Regions from separate parts of the Faecalicoccus sp. LCP19S3_E2 genome, predicted to be linked through region 2. Evidence: riboswitches for the same ligand, from Rfam matches in the RefSeq annotation. Region 2 holds a riboswitch; the other holds the start of a gene.
What was found. Region 2 has a riboswitch for lysine ahead of lysA (diaminopimelate decarboxylase). Riboswitches for the same ligand answer to the same signal wherever they lie in the genome.
Positions count from the first base shown of each region.

Region 1: it holds a riboswitch for lysine, as region 2 does, so the genes downstream of both, ACTQX6_RS10825 (transporter substrate-binding domain-containing protein) here and lysA (diaminopimelate decarboxylase) in region 2, are expected to answer to the same signal.

Region 1 covers NZ_JBQKEP010000014.1:29,321-40,465, reverse strand. The annotation lists gene ACTQX6_RS10855 (aldo/keto reductase) at 1-1,105, shown strand, start outside; gene ACTQX6_RS10850 (Cof-type HAD-IIB family hydrolase) at 1,185-2,015, shown strand; gene ACTQX6_RS10845 (DegV family protein) at 2,019-2,858, shown strand; gene ACTQX6_RS10840 (VanZ family protein) at 2,946-3,488, shown strand; gene ACTQX6_RS10835 (GYF domain-containing protein) at 3,547-4,596, shown strand; gene ACTQX6_RS10830 (DUF2752 domain-containing protein) at 4,589-4,978, shown strand; lysine riboswitch at 5,099-5,264, shown strand; gene ACTQX6_RS10825 (transporter substrate-binding domain-containing protein) at 5,340-6,164, shown strand; gene ACTQX6_RS10820 (amino acid ABC transporter permease) at 6,181-6,909, shown strand; gene ACTQX6_RS10815 (amino acid ABC transporter ATP-binding protein) at 6,919-7,656, shown strand; gene pfkA (6-phosphofructokinase) at 7,828-8,790, shown strand; gene pyk (pyruvate kinase) at 8,821-10,251, shown strand; gene ACTQX6_RS10800 (hypothetical protein) at 10,335-11,145, shown strand, end outside.
Region 2 covers NZ_JBQKEP010000011.1:23,730-34,874, forward strand. The annotation lists gene ACTQX6_RS09680 (aspartate aminotransferase family protein) at 1-196, shown strand, start outside; gene argF (ornithine carbamoyltransferase) at 193-1,107, shown strand; gene ACTQX6_RS09690 (cupin domain-containing protein) at 1,104-1,448, shown strand; gene ACTQX6_RS09695 (M20 metallopeptidase family protein) at 1,468-2,556, opposite strand; lysine riboswitch at 2,629-2,793, shown strand; gene lysA (diaminopimelate decarboxylase) at 2,851-4,131, shown strand; gene dapF (diaminopimelate epimerase) at 4,115-4,933, shown strand; gene dapA (4-hydroxy-tetrahydrodipicolinate synthase) at 4,920-5,804, shown strand; gene dapB (4-hydroxy-tetrahydrodipicolinate reductase) at 5,795-6,502, shown strand; gene dapD (2,3,4,5-tetrahydropyridine-2,6-dicarboxylate N-acetyltransferase) at 6,507-7,184, shown strand; gene ACTQX6_RS09725 (hypothetical protein) at 7,434-8,027, shown strand; gene ACTQX6_RS09730 (hypothetical protein) at 8,144-8,371, shown strand; gene pyrH (UMP kinase) at 8,684-9,394, shown strand; gene frr (ribosome recycling factor) at 9,404-9,949, shown strand; gene ACTQX6_RS09745 (isoprenyl transferase) at 9,998-10,693, shown strand; gene ACTQX6_RS09750 (phosphatidate cytidylyltransferase) at 10,690-11,145, shown strand, end outside.

The sequences.
Region 1 (11,145 bases), on a different contig from region 2:
AGTGAAATTATCCGGTTTAGGCTTAGGTGCAATGCGATTACCCACTTTAGAGGGAAAAGAGAATCAACCAGATCAAGACAAAGTCAATGAAATGGTAGCCTATGCGATCAAACACGGTATCAATTATTTTGATACCGCATGGGGCTATCATGGAGGCCAAAGTGAAATTGTATTAGGCAATGCTTTAAAGAAATTTGATCGCTCGCAATATTTTCTGGCTGACAAATTTCCCGGATATGATTTAGATAATATGCCACATGTTGAAGAAATCTTTACTAAACAACTACAAAAGTGTCAAACAGAATACTTTGATTTTTATTTATTTCATAATGTCTGTGAGAAAAATATCGATGCGTATCTCGATCCGCAATATCAAATTTTAGACTATCTTTTAAAACAAAAGGAACAGGGAAGAATCCGTCATTTAGGTTTTTCCTGTCATGGAGAAATGCCGGTATTAAAAAGATTTTTAAAGGCTTACGGAAAACATATGGAGTTTTGTCAGCTGCAGATCAATTATGTGGATTGGAAATTTCAACATGCCAGAAAAAAGGTGGAACTGTTGGATCAATACGGTATTGATGTTTGGGTCATGGAGCCTTTGCGTGGTGGCAAGCTTGCCCAGTTAAAGCCGGAATATGAAAGTCGCTTACATGCGCTTCGTCCTACGGAAAGCATACCGGCCTGGGCTTTTCGATTCTTACAGAGCATACCACAGGTAAAGATGGTTCTTTCCGGAATGTCGAATATGCAACAGCTGCAGGAAAACGTTGAAACGTGGTCAACACAAAAACCTTTAAACGATTCGGAAAAAGAAGTCCTGTTTTCTATCGTAGAAGAGATGACAAAGAAGATCGTCGTTCCTTGTACTTCCTGTCGTTATTGTACTTCTCGTTGTCCACAGGGACTGGATATTCCAAAATTATTATCTTTATACAATGAACATGCCTTTAGTCAGGGAGGATTTATTGCCCCTATGGTTGTTTCTACCTTGAAAGATAAAGGGCCTGGTGCCTGCATACAATGTCATAGTTGTGAAAAAGTCTGTCCGCAACAAATTCATATTTCAGAAGTATTAAAAGATTTTACGGCTCTTTTACGATAAAGAAAAACAAGAAATGAATTAGACACTTTTCGCAATTAGTCCATAGAAAAACAATTTACAGTTGTGATATACTTCTTTCATGGAAACAAATAGACTACGTTTGGTTTTGTGTGATATTGACAGTACGCTGATCAATTCAAAGAGGGAATTAACCCCTCGTACGAAAGATATGATTGAAAAGCTGCATGCGCAAGGTGTGTATTTCGGCCTGGCTTCGGGAAGACCGGTCGATGAACTGCAGCGCTATGCGACAGGATGGGGAATTTCCTTTCCTTTTGAGTTTTTAATTGGTATGAACGGCAGTGAGCTGTGGGATGAAATTTATCAGAAGCAATACGATTACTATAAGTTAAAAAAAGAATGGATCCAGGAAATCCTGGAGGCTATGCATCCCTTTGAAGCCAATGCGTTCATTTATTTGGATGGCAAGCTGGTGGCACAAAGGATCGATGAAGCGATGAAGCATTCAGCTGTGACCTCACAAAAACCGATCCACGTGATCGAAAGTGATGCCGAGTTATATGCTTATGATAATGCGAAGATTATGTTTCGTATGAGTACTGAAGATACTCTGAAGGCCGAAAAGTATTTTAATGAACATCCCAATCCTTATTATAAGGCGTTTAAGACACAGACAACGCTGTTGGAATTTGCCGATCGTCGTATATCAAAAGGCTATACCGTTAAAAAGCTGGCTGATCTGTATGATTTTGGATTGGAAAACATTTGGTCTTTTGGCGATACGACCAACGACAATACGATGTTGGAAGTAAGTGGCAGGGGCATCTGTATGTGTAACGGAAGCGATGATACCAAGGCCATAGCGGATGAAATCACAGAATTTGACAATGACCATGATGGCGTAGCCAACTATATCGAAAAACATTTTTTCAGACATCAAGGAGGTTAGACCATGAAGAAAGTTGCATTAATGATCGATTCAAGTGCGGATATTACCAAAGAAAAGGCAAAAGAACTAAACCTTCATGTTTTGCGTATGCCTGTTATCGTAGATGGAAAGGAATACATGGAAGCAGAAACAATTACCGATGAAGAAGTGTTGGAGGCGTTGGAAGAACAAAAAAGTGTAAAAACGGCCCAGCCAATTGTCGGTGATATGATCAAAATGTGGGATGATTTGTTGAAAACACACGATGAGGTGTTTTATCTTCCCTTAACCAATGCGTTATCCGGCACCAACAAAACGGCAATCACGCTGGCAAAAAACTATGAAGGAAAAGTAACGGTTGTACAAAGTGAATTTGTATGTTATCCAACGGTGATCATGATGCAGATGGTCAAAGAGATGATTGAAAAAGGATATACCTGTGCACAGATCAAGGAAAAGATTGAAAACGAAGGTGAGCTTTTGGCTGTGCTGATTCCGGAAAAGCTGGATACATTAAAAGCAGGAGGTCGTATCTCACCGGCTGCTGCCGCCATAGCAGGATTATTGAAGATCGTTCCTTTATTGAATATTCGTCATGGTGCTATTGATTTAGAAGATAAGGTTCGCACCTTAAAGAAAGCTTATCAAAAAGGAATCGAAGTCGTGACAAAGGATGTGAATCCGGAGGATTATATCTGGATGGTTATCGATGCTTTTGATCCAAAGAAAAGCGAAGACTGTAAAAAGATGTTGGAGGAGGCTATCGGTCAACCGGTACAGCAGCACTCTTTTAAAACAGTCATCTTATCGCATGTAGGAAAGGGAACCATCGGTTTTGGACGCATCAAAAAGATAGAATATTAGAAAGGCGGAGCATTCCGCTTTTTTTACACCATAATTTAACATATTCATTTTAAATTCATCTTACAGTTCGTGCTTATACTGTCACCTATGAAAAATAGAAAAATACGGTATTTGTTTTCTTTTCTGTTTACGTTATGTTGTGTGGGATTGATGTTTATCATCTATACGTTGTCAAGTGAAGATGGATACGCCTCCGGACAACGCAGTGCCAATGTACAGGAAATCATCAAGGAAAACGTTCATGAATACATGGATTCAACAGAAATAGGACAGAAGCTTCACTATGGACTTCAATCTTTGATTGAAGCGATTTCTCCGGATGGGGATAACTGGTATCAGACCATTCGCAATATTGCGCATTTCAGTTTGTATTTCTTTCTTGCGCTTTTATTGTATATAACTTTTTCTATTGCCGGAATTACCCGACTTTGGAAGATCATCTTATCTTTATTGATTTGTTTAGGCTATGCGCTATTTGATGAATTTCATCAAAGTATGGTCATCGGAAGGATCAGTACGATGGACGATGTTATAGTGGATATGTGCGGAACTTTAATGAGTTTAGGATTTTGTTGGGTCATATCTGCTTTCTGCGCCTGCCTTCGTTCAAAACCAAGGCCGAGATTGTAATTTAGTTAAAATAAGGTATAATTTGTTTAATCAAAATAAACTTTAAGGAGATGTGAACATGGAATGTAAACAATGTGGAAATAGTCTTCCGGAAAATGCTAAGTTTTGTCCGGAATGTGGTGCGCCTGTGCCGACCGATGATGTTGTCGAAGAAACACCATCCGCAAAAGAAAAGGTAGAAGTTGTAGAAGCAGTTATCGAAGAAGATCAAACAACAGAAGCGGAAGAACCGGTGCAAGATGTCGTGGAAGAAGTAGAGGAAACGAAAGAAGAAACGATCACTCAGGAAGAACCGGTTGAATCGGAAGAAGAAAAAGCACAAGCGGAAGAATGGTATTATGTCAGGGAAAGTCAATCGGCTGGACCTTTTACACTGGAGCAGATGATTGAACGAATTCGTGATGCGCAGATCAAAGAAGAAACTTTGGTATGGAAAGCCGGAATGGCTGACTGGCAGAAGTTAAAAGATACGGAATTAAAAGAATATCTTCCGACACCAGATGTAAAGCCGGAAGGAGATCAATGGTATTTTGTCGATGCCAACAATAAACAAAATGGTCCTTATACAGTGGAACAGATGAAAGGCTTGATTCAGGCCCATCAAATTTATGGAAATACGTTTGTATGGAAAACTGGGATGGCTGACTGGAAGCGTTTAAAAGATACAGAACTTGCTTCTTATGTGATGCCGGAAGCACCTAAACAGGAGAGTGCGCATCAAACTTTTACAAAAAAGCCGATCTATATTTCAGAAAGAAGCATTGGATTGTCCATTGTCTTAAGCATTGTGACATGCAGCATTTATTATTACTATTGGTTATATACCTTGGCAAGAGATGTCAATGAATGTTGTAGAGCACAAAATAAATCTGGACCTGGAGAGCCGGGAATTGTCGTACTGTTATCATTGATTACATGCGGTTTATACGGTATTTACTTTTACTGGAAAGCCGGAAAAGTGTTAAGTGAGCTAGAATTTGATAATGGATATAGAGTTTCCGATAACAGTATTATCATGTTAGTTCTTCCGTTCTTAGGCTTAGGTATTATTTCCATGGCCATTTGCCAAAGCACTTTAAACGATATTTGTCGTTACGGAAATGAGTAAAAAGATTATCAAGGTGACAGGGGCTGTTTTCGTATTGCTCCTGTTTCTTCTTTTTATCGGTGTATATTGTCCTATCCAAAAAATCTTTGGGATTCCATGTCCCGGTTGTAATATGACGACCAGTTTATATTATCTGCTTCAGGGAAATCTACAGGCTTCCTTGTTTTATCATGCGATGTTAATTCCTACAATGGTCTTTGGCTTGTTGATTTTCTATTGCCATATCAAAAAAAAGAGGAAGTGGAAAGAGCGGTTACTATGGATGTGGGCCGGTTGTATGATTGTCTATTATATTTATCGTATGGTTTTTATTTTTCCAGATATTCCGATGGTCTATGATACCAACAGTATTTTTGGACAGTTCTTCCATATTTCTTTATAGTGGTAAACGATAGGAAATCTATTGTTTATACGACTTAAAAGGACGTTCGTGCAGAAAAGGAAGTAAATAGGTTGACAACCTTTTCTAATCTGCCTATAATGAGCACATACAAGTAAATTAGTTGAAGATAGAGGTAGCGATGCGTCAGAGTACTGTAGGGAGCCGGCGGGCTGTGAAATACAGGAAAGGTAATCATCGCCGAAGGAAATGATATGGCAATGTCATTTCTTGGGGCTTTGGGAAATACTCAATGCACTCCTTCGCAAGAAGAGGGGTTATCTTAAAGGCGAAAGAACCAAGGCCATATGGATAACACATATGGTCTTTTCTATTTTCAACCTAAATTAGGAGGAAAAGAGATATGAAAAAATTACTTGCAGCATTAGCCGTTGGAACATTGGCTTTGGCCGGTTGTTCAAGTGGTACAGACAGTGCCAATGATGACACGTTTACCGTAGGAATGGAGTGTGGATATCAGCCATTTAACTGGCAAACATCCGATGCCCAAACCGACTCTGCCGTTGAGATCAGCGGCGGTGGAGGATATTGTGATGGATACGATGTAATGATGTCACAAGCCATTGCCGATGAATTAGGTCAAAAATTAGAAGTGAAGAAAATTTCATGGGATGGTCTTCAGCCTGCTTTGGATTCTGGAGAAATTGATGCGATCGTTGCCGGTATGACAGCCAGTGATGAGCGTGAAGAAGGAATCGACTTTACGACACCTTACTACGAAAGTGAAGGAATGGTCATGATCGTTCGTGCGGACAGTGAAATGGCCGGCTATACAGATATCCAGGATTTCTCCGGTCATAAAGTCATCGGACAGAAAAACACCAACTATGATACCGTTATCGATCAAATCGAAGGTGTTGATCATCAGACACCACTTGCGACGTATCCAGAATTAGTAGCCGCTCTACAAAATGGAGTAGCCGATGGTATAACAGCGGAAATGCCGGTTGCCGAAGGTGTTGTAGCCGCCAATCCAGGACTTGCGATCGTACAGTTTGCAGAAGGACATGGATTTGATGTAGATACGACCGTATCAATTGGATTGAAAGAAGGAACACGCGATTCTGATTTCTTCAAGAGTGTACAGGACGCATTAGATTCCATCAGTCAAGATACAAGAAATGAATATATGAAAACTGCGGTTGAAAACGCACCAACCGAAGAATAGGAAGGTTTGATGATCCATGAGTATCGATTTTGGAAGGGCATATGAAATATTTATAGAGAATTGGAGCTTGTTTTCTTACGGTATCCAAAATACTCTTTTATTCGCAATCGTTGGTACGGTTGTCGGGCTGATCCTGGGATTGATAACCGGAGCCTTGCGTGCAATTCCGGAAGATCCCATGGATTCATTTCCTGTTAAGATTTTAAAGAAGCTTGCGAAATGGATCGTAGGATTCTATGTCTGGTTTTTTAGAGGCACACCGATGATGGTACAGGCCTTGTTCTTTTTCTACTTGCTTCGTCCTATTTTAGGATGGACAGGTTTCTCGGCCGGTTTGATCATCATCTCGGTTAATACCGGTGCTTATATGGCAGAAATCATTCGTGGTGGTATTCAGTCGATCGATGCCGGACAAAGTGAAGCGGCAAAATCCCTGGGGATGACAACGTTTCAAACGATGGTTTCCATTATTTTTCCGCAAGCCATTAAAAACACCTTCCCGACGATTGGAAATCAGCTGATCGTCAACATCAAAGACAGCTGTATGTTAAATGCGATCCAGGTAACAGAGCTTTACTTCCAGTCTTCTTCGGTAGCCGGAAGTAACATGAAATTTGCCGAAGTTTACTTTTTGGAAATGGTGATGTACCTTGCCTTAACAACGATCGCAACATTGATCCTGAATGTTGTGGAAAGAAAAATCAACAAGACAAAGACAGTAACAATCAAGGAAAACTGTGCATAGGAGGTTTGTATGGAAACAGTCATTCAGGTACAACATTTGAAAAAACATTTTGGGGATCTTCAAGTTTTAAACGATATCGACTTTGAAATCAATAAAGGAGAAGTGGTTACGATTATCGGATCCTCCGGTTCGGGAAAAAGTACGCTTCTTCGCTGTATCAACTTGTTGGAGATTCCGGATGGCGGAAACATCTTATATAAAGGAACAGATATTTTAAGTGGCAGGCTTCCTTTGACAACCTATCGTTCCAAAGTGGGAATGGTTTTTCAAAGCTTTAATTTATTTGCGAATAAGACCGTTTTAGAAAATTGTATGATCGGCCAGATCAAAGTCTTAAAGCGTTCGAAAGAAGAAGCACAAAAAATTGCCATGCAGCACCTGGAAGAAGTCGGTATGCAGAATTTTGCCGATGCCAGTTCGACACGTTTATCCGGTGGACAAAAGCAACGTGTGGCGATTGCCCGTGCTTTATGTATGGATCCGGAAGTCTTATTGTTTGATGAACCAACATCTGCGTTAGACCCGGAAATGGTTGGCGATGTTTTAGAAGTTATGCAGACACTAGCCAAAGAAGGCTTGACAATGGCTATTGTGACCCATGAGATGCAGTTTGCCAAAGATGTCAGTGATCGTGTGATCTTTATGGACAAAGGAGTCATTGCCGAAGAAGGAGCACCGCAGCAGATTTTTGAAAAACCGCAGCACCAGCGTACAAAACAATTCTTATCACGTTATTTTGACCGTTAAAAAACGGTCTTTTTTGTGGTTGGTCATTTTGAAAACAGTTACATTTTTCAATTCTGTTACAATCCAAATTTCATAAAAACTTAACAGCTTTTTTTCTTCTTTTTCGACGGGCATTGTGTTATATTTAAAGTGCTATAGAATGGTTAAAGATTGTTCTTAGGAGGAATACATATGGTTAGAAGAATCGGTATTTTAACCTCAGGAGGAGACTCGCCGGGGATGAACGCAGCCATACGAGCTGTCACAAAAGTCGGTTTGAACAGTGGCCTTGAAGTATTCGGTATCTATAATGGATACAAAGGAATGGTAGAGGGCTATATTGAACCGATGACTCGCGAAACGATTCGTGAGATTGTCAACCGCGGAGGAACGATTCTTGGATCGGCCCGTTTACCGGAGTTTAAAGATGAGGAAGTTCGCCGCAAGGCCATTCATCAGCTTTCCAAACGAGGCATTGAGGCCGTTGTTGTTATCGGAGGGGACGGTTCGTATCGTGGTGCCTTGTCGTTGACAGAAATGGGAATCAACTGTATTGGTTTGCCGGGTACGATCGATAACGATATCACCTGTACAGATTTCACGATTGGATTCCATACGGCATTGGAAACCGTTGTCGATGCAATCGATAAACTGCGTGATACATCAAATTCTCATCATCGCTGTTCTATTGTTGAAGTTATGGGAAACCGTTGTGGAGATCTGGCCCTTTGGTCAGGAATCGCATCCGGAGCCGATATGATCGTGACCAGTGAAACCGGTTTTGATGAAAATGACGTTTTGGATCGCTTACGCGATTTGGATATTATACGAAAGAAAAAACATGCGATTGTCGTGATTTCCGAGAAGATCACCGATGTCGATCAGTTTGCCAAGAAAGTGACATTGAATACAGGTTTTTCAGGAAGGGCAACTGTATTAGGCCACATTCAGCGTGGTGGTTCACCATGTCCATATGATCGTATGTTGGCTTCTCAAATGGGAGAAAAAGCAGTAGATCTTTTAATGCAGGGCATTGGAGGACATTGTGTCTGCATTCGCGACAATAAGATCGTATCTTACCCGATCGAAAAGGCACTGAGCATGCCTGCTGAATCTCGTAAGCCATTACAAAACTTATTTGAACGATTAGTTTAGAAGGAAAAAAGGAAGGAATCGAAAAAAATTATGTGTATTAGTGACAAGAAGACAAAAATTATTTGTACGATCGGTCCGGCCAGTGAAGATAAGGAAACTTTGAAGAAACTGGTTTTGGCCGGTATGAACATTGCCCGTTTGAACTTCTCTCATGGAAGTTATGAAGAACACGGCAATCGAATCAAATTGATTCGTGAGGTATCTAAAGAATTGAACAAACCTATTGGTATCTTGTTGGATACAAAAGGTCCGGAAATTCGTTTAGGTGATTTTAAAGATGGCGGCTGCCAGTTTAACGAAGGTGACGTTGTCAAAATCGTTAAAAAGGAAGTAGAAGGAACACATGAACAGTTTACACTGCGGTGTCCGGAAGTCTTCCACGACGTAAAAGCCGGTGACTGCATCTTAATGGATGATGGAAAATTAAAAGTGACGATTCTGGAAGTAACAGAAGATGAGATTCAGGGACGTATTGAAAACCCTCACTTCTTAAAGAGCCGTAAAGGATGTAACTTGCCAGGTGTTGTATTAAGTATGCCTTTCATTTCGGAAAAGGATGAAGCTGATATTCGTTTTGGATGTAAACAAGATGTGGATTATATCGCAGCCAGCTTTACACGCCGTAAAGATGATGTATTGGCCATTCGTAAGATCTTGATTTCTGAAAGAAAAGACAACATTCAGATTTTCCCTAAGATCGAAAACCAGGAAGGTTTTGATAACCTGCGTGATATTTTGGAAGTCAGTGACGGTGTCATGGTTGCCCGTGGTGACTTAGGTGTTGATGTCAGCCTGGAAATGGTTCCGATTTATCAGAAACAGATCATCTCAATTGCCAATGAATTAGGTAAACCAGTTGTCACAGCTACACATATGTTGGAAAGTATGCAGGAAAACCCACGTCCAACACGAGCAGAAGCCAGTGATGTTGCCAATGCGATCATGGATGGTACAGACTGTATCATGTTGTCAGGAGAAAGTGCTGCCGGTCATTATCCGGTAGAATGTGTACAGACAATGCACCGTATCGCCGATGCGATCGAGCCTATGATTCCTTATCAGCAACGTTTAAAACAAGGAATTCGTACTTCACGTAATTCTTTGAACGATGCCATTGGTGTCAGTGCTGCTGATACATCCATTGCGTTGGATATCAAATGCATCATTGCCTTTACACAGAGTGGTCTAACAGCTCGTCGTTTAGCACGCTTTAGACCACAAGCTCCAATCATCGGTGTATGTTTCGATGAAGTTACGGAAAGAGCTATGCTTCCAATCTTTGGTGTAGAGCCATATTTCAGCGATATCCAGAATACACGTGAAAACGATGTAGATTTGGCTAAAAACATTGCCTTGATGAAAGGATGTCATTATGGTGATTTCATCATTGTTGTAGCCGGTTATCCGGAAGGACACGGCGCTACCAACATGATGCGTATCGTCGAAATCACAGAAAACTAAGTAATCACAATTAGCTATGAATGAGTAGAAAAACGAAAGTTCATAGCTTTTTTCATTTTCACGGCCTATAATATAAACAATAAATGAACAGTTTAACAAATGAGTCATTTAATCTGTTAGAAAGGGTTTGTATGCGAAGAATCGATATTCCCAATCAAGAAAAAGTGTATGTAGGAAAGGTGATTGAATTTTCTCGAAAGCAAAATAATTTCACCATTGATGCCATAATTGATGGCATTTGTTCAAAACAAACATATTATAAACTTCAAAAAGAACCCTTATCTGAAAGTGAATATTATGATCAATTATTGGAAAGAGTTGGTTTGTTTTATGACTATGATTCACAGAATCCTATATCCTTGGATGGCTTATGGAATGCTTTTTGTGAACAAGAATGGAGTCTGTTTGATCAAGAAATCCAAGGATTAAAAGAGCAGATTATAAACCCAGATGTTTATCAATACGTTTTAAGCGGCGCCATTCAATGCATCGAGCAGAAACAAGACATAGCGTATGCAAAACAACTTTTACCTTTATTACATGATGACTTAAAAGAAATCGTTTCTTATTTTGTATTATGGAAAATCTATGAATCTTATATGCAGTATAAAGAAGATGTATCGTATCTTTCCTTAAAAACGGAAATCAATCAGTGTCAGTATTTGTTCTTACTGATCAAAAATGAACAATATTATGATGCATCGGTATTATGTGAAAAATTACTGCAGAGCACAAAGGGAAAGAATCATGATTTGGCTAGGATCGCCAAACTCTTTTTACTACTGGCAATTCAACCGGAAGATTTTGTAACACAGTGCGAATGGATTCAAAAGAATGAACAATTGACAGCGGATTCCTTTCATGCTTATGAATTGTTATATGTGACAGGTATCT
Region 2 (11,145 bases):
AGTGCGTGGTATAGGACTGATGATCGGGGTAGTTGTGGATGAAAAGAAACGAGCCGGTTTTGTCAAGAAACTTCAAAAGAAGGGTGTACTTGTCTTAACAGCAGGATCACAGGCCATTCGTCTTTTGCCACCATTGATCATTTCTAAAGAAGAACTGGATCAGGTGATTCAGGCATTTCAGGAGGTATTTTCATGAAACATTTACTTACAATGCAAGATTTGAACAAAGAAGAGATCCTTCAGATTTTGGATTTGGCCGATCAGTTAAAATATGAAAGAAAACATCAGATTCCACATCGGCATCTGGAAGGCAAAAGTGTAGGTCTGATCTTCCAAAAATCAAGTACCCGGACACGTGTTTCCTTTGAAACCGGTATTTATCAGTTGGGTGGACAGCCTTTGTTTTTGTCAAGTCGTGATTTACAGATCGGACGAGGAGAGCCGGTGCAAGATACGGCCCGTGTTCTTTCCCGGTATTTGGATATGATCATGATTCGAACCTTTGACCAAAAAGAAGTAGAAGATCTGGCAAAATATGGAAGCATCCCTGTCATCAATGGCTTGACTGATTACAGCCATCCTTGCCAGGTACTGGCTGATCTCATGACGATTCGTGAGCGTTATGGAATACTGGAAGGATTAAAAATGTGTTATATTGGTGATGGCGATAATATGGCGAATTCTTTGATCGTCGGAGGGTTGCTTGTCGGTATGAAGGTCAGTGTGGCAACACCGGTTGATTATAAACCGGATGCCAAAGTGATGGATTTTGCCAAAGACTATGCGACATTTAGCTGGACATCCGAGCCTAAAGAAGCCATCAAAGATGCGGATGTTGTGATTACCGATACCTGGGCCAGCATGGGAATGGAAGAAGAAAAGGAAATTCGCCAAAAGGCGTTTCAGGGCTATACGGTTGATGATGATTTAATGGCATTGGCCAAGCCACAAGCCATGGTTCAACATTGTTTGCCGGCTTATCGTGGTCAGGAAATCACAGAAAAAGTCTTTGAGGATCATGCCGATGAAATCTTTGAAGAAGCCGAAAATCGCTTACATGCACAAAAGGCCGTCATGGTCTTATTGATGAAGGGAGAAAAAGCTTGAAGTTAACACCAGAAGATCGAACGAATGTTCAAAACGGGAATGGTACGGTTCATTTTGAACACATTCTAACCAGTGAAGAAATGAAAGGTATGAACAAGATGTATGCCCAGGTTACATTAAAGCCTGGATGCTCTATCGGATATCATACACATATCGGAAATGGTGAGGATTATTATATCCTTAAAGGGAAAGCGCTTGTCAACGATAATCAGGAAAGAGAAGTAACGCTTTTACCGGGTGAACATTTGTATTGTCCGGATGGAAAGGGACATTCTATTTCGAATCCGGGAAGTGAAGATCTAGTCTTTATGGCATTGATCATTAATTCAAAACCACAATAAAAGAGCACGATGTGCTCTTTTATGCGTTTTTGGCAATTTGAATATATGCCTGGATCCCCTGCAATAAGATTTCTTCATCAAAATCAAAATGTGAATTGTGAAGGGGAATATTTGTTCCTGTGCCTAAAAAGAAGAAGACGCCCGGTACATATTGTTGATACCAGCTGAAGTCCTCGGAAATCATTTCATGAGTATCTAAAATCGATAGAGAATCCAGAATCGTATGTACCTTTCGTACAAGCTTTTTATCATTGAATACGACAGGATAGCCCTCACTGATGGAAAACTCGAATCTAGCTTCTTGATATGCTTTTGCACAACTATATAGCTGTTCCTTTAGATATTGGTAGATATCCTCATCTAAGGAGCGCATCGTACCTTCTAAATGACAATGATCACTGACTACATTTCGTACTGTTCCGCTTTCTATTCTTCCAAAGCGAAGTAATCGGGCATACTTTGGATCAATCTGGGATTCCATTTGATAGAGGTCTAGAAGATAACGGGCACCGATTTCCAGAGCGTCGATTCCTTCTTTATATTTGGCCGCATGACTGGTCTTTCCGAAAATATCGATGTTTACCTCACTGCTTCTTGCCATCATAGGCCCCGGGATCGTGGCAATCTGACCGGCAGGAAGAAAGGGCCAAAGGTGTGTGCCATAGATTTCTTTGACTTTATATTTTTCTAAGATACCTTGTTGACACAAAAGCTTGGCACCGCCGGGTGATTCTTCTCCGGGTTGAAAGATCAACAGTACATTACAGGAAAGCTCTTTATAAAAGGTATTGAGTTCCTGGGCAAATCCCAGCAACAAGGCCATATGGCCATCATGTCCACAAGCATGCATACATCCTTCATGTCCGCTTTTAAAAGGAACCTCTGTCATCTCTTTAACAGGAAGAGCATCCATATCACTGCGAAATGCAATCGTAATTGGCTTTTGGTTGTCAAAATAGGCTACAACAGCACTTTCAATCGGTGATTCGATCTGGCAATCCAGCCCATCTAAAGCTTGCAGGATATATTGCTTGGTCTTGGGCAGTACAAGTTCTAACTCAGGAATCTGATGAAGATCCCTTCTATATTTTCTCACTTTTTCTAACATAGAGTTATTTTATCGAAAAATTTGAAAATTTTCAAAAACTATTTACATTTTCTTTCATATTATGTATAATTCTTTCATGATAGAGGCGCAAAGACGATGAAAAAATGGAAAGCCGGCAGGCATTTGATCCATTTTGGGGGCAACTTTGCCGAACTGTTTTTTCAGGCATGAACAAACAGTGGGCCGATAAAGAATATTTATCGGACTGTCTACGGATGTAGGAGGGCTATCGCACGATTTTGATCGTACCGACAGGATAGTCTATCCTGTCTTTTTTCATAGGAGGGCTTGAGTATGGATGCCGTTTTAAAGATTGGCGGAGTTCCGGTTACCGAATTAAAAGAAAGATATGGAACACCGCTCTATGTATATGATGAAGAAAAACTGCTTCATCAATGCAGGCAATATAGTCAATATTTTAGCTGCGATGCCTTTGATACCGAAGTGCTTTATGCGTCCAAGGCATTTAGCTGTATAGAAATGCTTCGTCTAGTTAAAAATCAGGGACTCAGTGTTGATGTTGTGTCAATGGGAGAGCTGTTTACCGCATTAAAAGCCGGTATATCACCTGATCGCATCTATTTTCATGGCAACAATAAGACTTTGGAAGAGATTCAATATGCGCTGGATAATCATGTTCAAACGTTTATTGTCGACAATTTACAGGAAGCGTATTTATTGGTGGAAGAGATGAAAACAAGAGATTATGTTCTGCATGTTTTATTACGAATCAATCCTTGTATTGAAGCCCATACGCATGCTTATATTCAAACGGCCAATATAGATTCCAAATTTGGCATTCATTTAGAATCGATATCGCAAATTGTAGATCTGATCCAAACACTGAAACAATCGAATCATATTGTCTTTGATGGATTTCATGCACATATTGGATCGCAAATCTTTGAAAAAGAAGCTTTTGTCAAAGAAATCGAAACGATGTTTTCTTTAATCGATACAATGCAGAAAAAGGGTATTTTATGTTATACTTTGAATTTAGGTGGTGGCTTTGCCGTACATTATACCGATGAAGATCAACCGATTCCGATTTCCGTTTTCAGTTCTGTGATTTTGGAAACCTGTCAGAAGATGCAGGAATTGTATCATACAAACATTCAGAAAATCTTAATCGAACCGGGACGAAGTATCGTTGCCGAAGCGGGATCGACTTTATATACAGTCGGTTTTATCAAAAAGACACCACATAAAAAATATGTATTTGTAGATGGCGGTATGTCTGATAATATTCGTCCCAGCTTATATCAGGCAAAGTATGAGGCCGATATTGTCAATCATATGGATCAAAAGAGAACCGAAATAGTTTGTGTAGCCGGAAAGTGTTGTGAATCAGGAGATATCTTGATCGATTCCATTGCCTTGCCACCTTGTGACAGCGGTGATCTTTTGATGGTCTATTCGACCGGTGCTTATGGTTTCAGTATGTTTAATAACTACAATCGAAATTTACGTCCGGCCGTTGTTTTTGTCAAAGAAGGGAACAGTCGCCTGGTTGTAAAACGAGAAACGCTGCAAGAGCTTTTGAGAGGGGATGTGTGTGATGAAGATCCCGTTTAGAAAATATCATGGATGTGGAAATGATTTTATCATCGTACAGGAAGAAGAAATTTATCCGGAGCTGTTACAAGATTTGATCGTACAAAGCTGTGATCGACATACGGGGATCGGCGCCGATGGATTTATCGTTGTCCGAAAAGAACCGCTGGAGATGTTGTATTATAACCAGGATGGATCTCGGGCACCGATGTGTGGAAACGGGATACGCTGTTTTTCACAGTTCTGTATTGATGAAGGCATCGTTCATAAAAAAGAGTTTGTGGTAACAACATTGGCTGGTGATAAGATCATTCGTGTTTTAGATGATCAGACCTTTCAGGTGAATATGTCCAAGCCCGAGTTTGATGATCTAAGCCTTACCGGTACCTCGAAAAGAATCTGGGATGACTTGTACACCATTGAAGATCGGCACTACCGATTACATACACTTTTTCAAAGTACGATCCATACAGTTGTCTTTGTCGATGAATTGAATGAAGAGTGGATGCGAAAGGATGGAAAGATCATTTGTGAAGATCCGATGTTTTCATTACAAACCAATGTCAATTTTGTCCAGTGTATCGATCCAACTCATATACAGATGCAGACCTATGAGCGAGGATGCGGCATGACGTTAGCGTGTGGAACAGGGGCCTGCGCCAGTGTGGTTTGTGCTTATCAATTAGGCAAATGTAAAGATAGTGTGGAAGTCCTGCTTCCGAAAGGGCGTTTAAAAATTCATATTGATACAAACGGGGATGTATATATGACAGGAAATGCACAGTGCATTGCGAAAGGAGAATATGTCTATGAAACCAATTAAGGGTAGTATTGTGGCGATGGTCACACCGTTTAAAGAAGATGAAAGCGTTGATTTTAAACGATTGGAACAAACAATCGAATATCAGATCAAAAATGGTACGGATGGCATTCTGGTTTTGGGCACGACCGGAGAAAGTACGACCATGACGCATGAAGAAGATGATGAGGTGGCTCTTTTTACCATTGAAAAGGTCAATGGAAGAATTCCGGTTATCGTCGGAGCCGGTTCCAACAGCACACAGACACAGTTAGAAAAAAGTATCAAATATTCAAAGATGGGAGCCGATGCGTTATTGTTGATTTCTCCCTACTACAACAAGGCAAACACACAAGGGATGATTCGACATTTTACTGTTTGCGCGGATGCGGTCGATTGTCCGGTCATCCTCTATAACATTCCGGGAAGAACCGGTTGTTCGATTTCCGAAGAAGTTGTCAAAGTATTAAGTAAGCATCCAAATATTTGCGGAATTAAAGAAGCCAGTGGAAATATTTCTTATGCGACTTCAATCGCTCGTTATCTAAGTGATGATTTTGCGATGTATTCCGGCAATGACGATATGATCACCAGCTTACTATCTATTGGTGCCAGTGGAGTCATCAGTGTTTTAAGTAACATTTTGCCTAAACAGACACACGATATGGTTTCTTTGTTCCATGAAGGAAAAGTCAAAGAAAGTCTGCAGCTGCAGTTAAAGTATCTGGATGTCATTCATGCCTTATTCTGTGAAGTCAATCCGATTCCGGTCAAAGAGGCGATGCGTTTAATGAATATGTCGGTGGGCGGTTATCGTTTGCCGCTTTGTGAAATGGCGCCGGAAAACCAGAAACGTTTACACAAGGCACTTAAGGAGGCTGGTTTATGCGAGTAGCCATTATTGGAAAAGGAAAGATGGGAACTTTATTGGCACAAACAGCCCAAGCTAAAGGAATGCAGGTAGTCGGACTCTTTGATATTACCGATAAGGAAATTTTATTGAGCCAAACGGTCGATCTGGTGATTGATTTCAGTCATCGTGATAATTTAGATTGGGTCATTGACTATGTGCAGAAAACACATGCTGCCCTGGTTTATGGTACGACTGGTTTAAACGATGAAGATAAAGAAAAACTAAAAGCAGCATCCAAACAAAATGTGGTTTTCTACTCTGCCAATTATTCTATTGGGATTGCGGTTTTGACCAAGGTAATCAAAGAAATCACGCCGCTTTTAGAAGCTGATTTTGATATGGAGATTATTGAAAAACACCACAATCAAAAAAAAGATGCTCCAAGTGGGACTGCCTTACAGCTTTTAGAGGCAATCGATCCACAAAATGCTTATACACATCAGTTTGGTCGCGTTGGGATGGTAGGTGCCCGTCAAAAAGAAATTGGTATTCATGCGGTTCGTGGAGGAACTTTAGCCGGTGAACACTCTGTTTTATATTTAGGGCAGGATGAAGTGTTGGAGTTTACCCACCAGGCAACCAGCCGTCAAATTTTTGTCAATGGTGTTATCAAAGCAGCTATGTATGTATCAGATAAAAAAGCAGGCTGGTACACGATGGAAGATATGATGAAAGGATAGAAGTATGGAAGCGCAGGAAATTATTGATTTTATACACAATGCCGAAAAGAAAACACCAGTCAAAGTAATCTTTAACAGTGATAAAGATATTTACTGGAACAATTGTAGAGTCTTTGGCAATATCGTTTACGGAGATTGGAAAGATATTAAACCCGTTTTGGGCTCGTATCCGGAACTGGACTATGTGATTGAAAACGATTGTCACAACAGTGCTGTTCCTTTGTTGGATTTAAAGAACATACAAGCTAGAATTGAACCCGGGGCTATTATTCGTGATCAGGTAGAAATTGGAAACAATGCGGTTATTATGATGGGGGCCATCATCAATATTGGAGCTGTAATTGGTGACAATACAATGATCGATATGGGCGCTGTACTTGGCGGTCGAGCTACGGTTGGAAAGAATTGTCATATCGGAGCCGGAGCTGTGTTGGCCGGTGTTGTCGAACCAGCCAGTGCTACACCGGTTATCGTTGATGACGATGTATTGATCGGTGCCAATGCGGTTGTGATCGAAGGCGTACATATCGGGAAAGGTTCAGTAGTGGCAGCCGGTGCTGTTGTCATAGAAGATGTACCGGAAAATGTGGTCGTAGCCGGAACTCCAGCCAGAGTCATCAAACAAAAGGATCAAAAGGCAACCGATAAAACCGCTTTAGTACAAGCATTACGATCCTTATAATAGAACACAAAACAGTCAATCATGGCTGTTTTTTTCTTATGGATAAAAGAGATTTCTGAAAAATCATAGATTAAAATCTTAAAGTTTTTTAGAACACTTTTATTCCATGTTTTCGCTCTATAAAATTTATTAAGAAAAAAGTAAGTGAGTTTTATAAATTAGTTCTCACTTACTTTTTTTATAACTTTTTTTCATACCTTTTTGGTTGTTTTTACGTAATTAATATTAGAAATAAGGAGGATATTCAAAATGGTAGAAAATTATGAACTGGAACATGTGATCCAGAAACAGAAACGTCTGTATGACGAGCAGTGTAAGAAAATCCTATCGTTTAAACCGATATTGGCTTATCTTTTTCAGTGCTGTCTGGAAGAATGTAAGGATATGAGCCTGGAAGAGATACAGGATCTGCTGGATGAAGAACAACCCCATGAAAAGATGATCAGCCGAAACGTGGAAGATCAAAGTGTGGCCGGAAGCATGGTACGTTATGACCTGTTGTATAAGGTTCGAAATCCTTTGAACAATCAATTTTTGTGGATCAATATTGAGCCACAGGGAATGGATCCCGGTGCCTATGATCTGTTTCATCGAGCCTTTTACTATGGTGCAAGAATGGTGGGACGACAAAGAAATGATCCGGAAGGTTTCAGGGAAGATGACTTTGACAACATACAAAAAATAATTACTCTTTGGATTTGTTTACAACATGCGAAATATAAAAATGATACGATCAATAAGTATGTGCTTGAAGAAAAGTGCATACTGGGACAGTTGAAACACTCTAAAGATTTTTATGACTTGATAGAGATACAGGTGATGTATCCCCGGCAATACCAGTGATGAAAAGACGATGGAAGAGATACTGGATGGCGAAAAGAATGTGATGGAGTATCTCAAGCTTTTGTTTATATCGAAAAGAGAATATGAGCAAAGAAAAGAAATCCTATTGAAAAAGTATGGTAATATTGAAAAAGGAAGTAGAAAGTGAGATGAGAAGGATGTGTACATTTAGCGATGCGGTATGGGAAAGAGGAAAAAATGAAGGAATCTTGTCAAATTCGATAAAGAATATACAAAATTTAATTCAAAATCATGTTGTCTCAAGCATTGAAGAAGCTATGGACTTATTAGGGGTAGAAGCTTCATTAAGACCAAGTATTCTACAATCGATACAGATACATTAGAAATCAATATAGCATATATCATTTAGAAAATGGGTATTATTAAAGAATAGAGGGTCACGATATTTTGACTCTCTGTTTTTGGCTTAAATGATATATTTTTGGGGTTATTGTAATTAATATTTCAACAGTTAAAAAGTTTTAGTAAAAGGAATACACGATGTTGGATTTTAAGAAAGATGTGCTCAATTAGAATGAATATCTTTTTGTATATTTTGTGAAACTCGCATTCTTGTCATTCTAATGACTTCCACTTTCTTTTGGTCTTTGCTTAGTGTATAATTCTATTGAATTGAATTATTGGGGAGATCATCTATGTATAAACGTGTATTATTAAAGCTAAGCGGGGAGGCTTTATCCGGTCATGGACAATCCTTAGATCCGGAAGTGCTTAAAAATCTCGCAAAAGAATTAAAAGAAGTACAGAGCCTAGGTGTTGAACTGGCCATTGTTGTTGGTGGTGGAAACTTTATCCGCGGTAAAATGATGGCAGACTTAGGTATGGATCGAGTACAGGCTGATTACATGGGCATGTTAGGAACCGTGATCAACGCGTTAGCCGTTCAAAATGCTTTAGAGCAGGAAGGTGTACAGACAAGAGTACAAACTGCTGTGGAAATGCAGAAAGTGGCAGAACCGTTCATTTTACGTCGTGCCATTCGTCATTTGGAAAAAGGACGTATCGTGATTTTCGGCGCTGGTACCGGTTCACCGTATTTTTCAACGGATACGACAGCTGCACTTCGTGCCAGTGAAATTGATGCCGATGTCATCTTGATGGCTAAAAATGGCGTGGATGGAGTCTATGATTGCGATCCGAAGAAGAATCCGGAAGCTAAGCGTTTTGATACGTTGAACTACCTTGATGTACTTAATAAAGGATTACAGGTCATGGATTCAACGGCAATCAGTATGTGTATGGATAATGATATTGATCTGGTCGTATTTAATATGAACGAACCAGGAAATATAATGAACGCGGTGACTCAGAAAGTATCGGGAACCGTTGTTACAAAAAAGAAATAGGAGTAGTTTATGAGTGATTATTTAGAAAATGCAGAAGTGAAAATGATGTCCGCTATTGAAAATCTAGAATCGAATCTTCGTACGATTCGTACCGGACGTGCCAGTGCGCAGATGTTGGATCGTGTACAGGTGGATTATTACGGATCACCAACACCGATCAACCAGATGGCACAGATTCAGGTCGTAGAAGGAACACAGCTTGTGATTCGTCCATACGATCGTCAGATCATCAAAGGGATTTCCAGTGCCATTCAGGCAGCTAACTTAGGATTAAACCCGCAGGCAGAAGCAGACTGTATTCGTATTCAGGTGCCGGCTTTAACAGAAGATCGTCGTAAAGAACTGGCCAAAGAAGCACAAAAATATGGAGAAGAGGCAAAGGTTGCGATTCGTAACATTCGTCGTGATACAAACGATTTGATCAAGAAAGATAAAGAAGAAACGGAAGATGATCGTAAGGCGAATTTGGAGGAATCTCAAAAATTAACCGATCGTTTTGTCAAAGATATTGAAAAAATCGTTGATGAAAAGAAAAAAGAAATTTTAAACGTGTAATAAGATTGCCCAATGTGCATTGGGCAAATTTTTTTAGGAGGGTTCGATATGAGTTTTCCCAAAACGATTGCCATCATCATGGATGGAAATGGTCGTTGGGCCAAGGCAAAGGGCTTGCCTAGAACGGCAGGGCATAAACAAGGAGCTGATACGATTCGTACTGTAGCATTACATGCGAATAAAATCGGTGTTGAAAAACTGATCTTATATGCGTTTTCAACGGAAAACTGGAAACGTCCTGAGGAAGAAGTCAGCTATCTTTGTAAATTGCCGGGAATTTTCTTTAATCGTTTTATAAAGGATCTGATGATCAATAACATACGAGTTACTTTTGTCGGAGAATTGGAACGCTTCCCAGTTGAAACGCAGAAAGTGATTTTAAAAGCCGTAAATCAGACAAAGGAAAATACGGGACTGGAGCTTTGTATTGCGATCAATTATGGTTCTCGTCGTGAGATTCTTTTGGCAGTGCAGAAATATACACAGGATGTTTTGGAGCAGAAACGAGCAAATGATTTGACAGAAGAAGAGTTTGCGCAATATTTGATGGTTCCGGAAGAGATTGATCTTTTGATTCGTACCAGTGGGGAATTGCGAATCTCAAACTTTTTGTTGTGGCAGATTGCTTATTCGGAATTGATTTTTACATCGGTTGCCTGGCCCGATTTTGATGAAAAGGCACTGGATGACTGCATTCGCAAATTTGCATCCAGAGATCGCCGTTTTGGAGGATTGACCTCATGAAAACGCGCATCGTTACAGCAATATTGATCATATTAGTTTGTATCTTTCCGGTAGCATCGGGTGGAATTCCTCTGGAAATTTTAGCGTTATTGATTTTGGCAGGAAGTCTTTACGAATGGCTTTCTACACAAACTGAATTTCGCAAATGGCCTTTATTTGTACCTGTTAGTCTATTAGTATTGACGATTGCTTCGCGTTTTATTCCGCAATCGTACCAGTTTTCGTATTGGATCTTGTGCCTGGTGTATCTTTGGGGACTGCCTATCTTTTTGGAATCTTATACGATTGGTAATGCGTTTGTCGCTATTTCATTCTTTGTGATCTTTTCGTTGATCTATCAATGTATTGGACTCCTTCAGGAAAATCATTTATACTTAATCACAATCGTATTTGCCACGTATGGCAGTGATACGGGAGCCTGGTTTTTTGGCCGACGCTATGGCAGACATAAG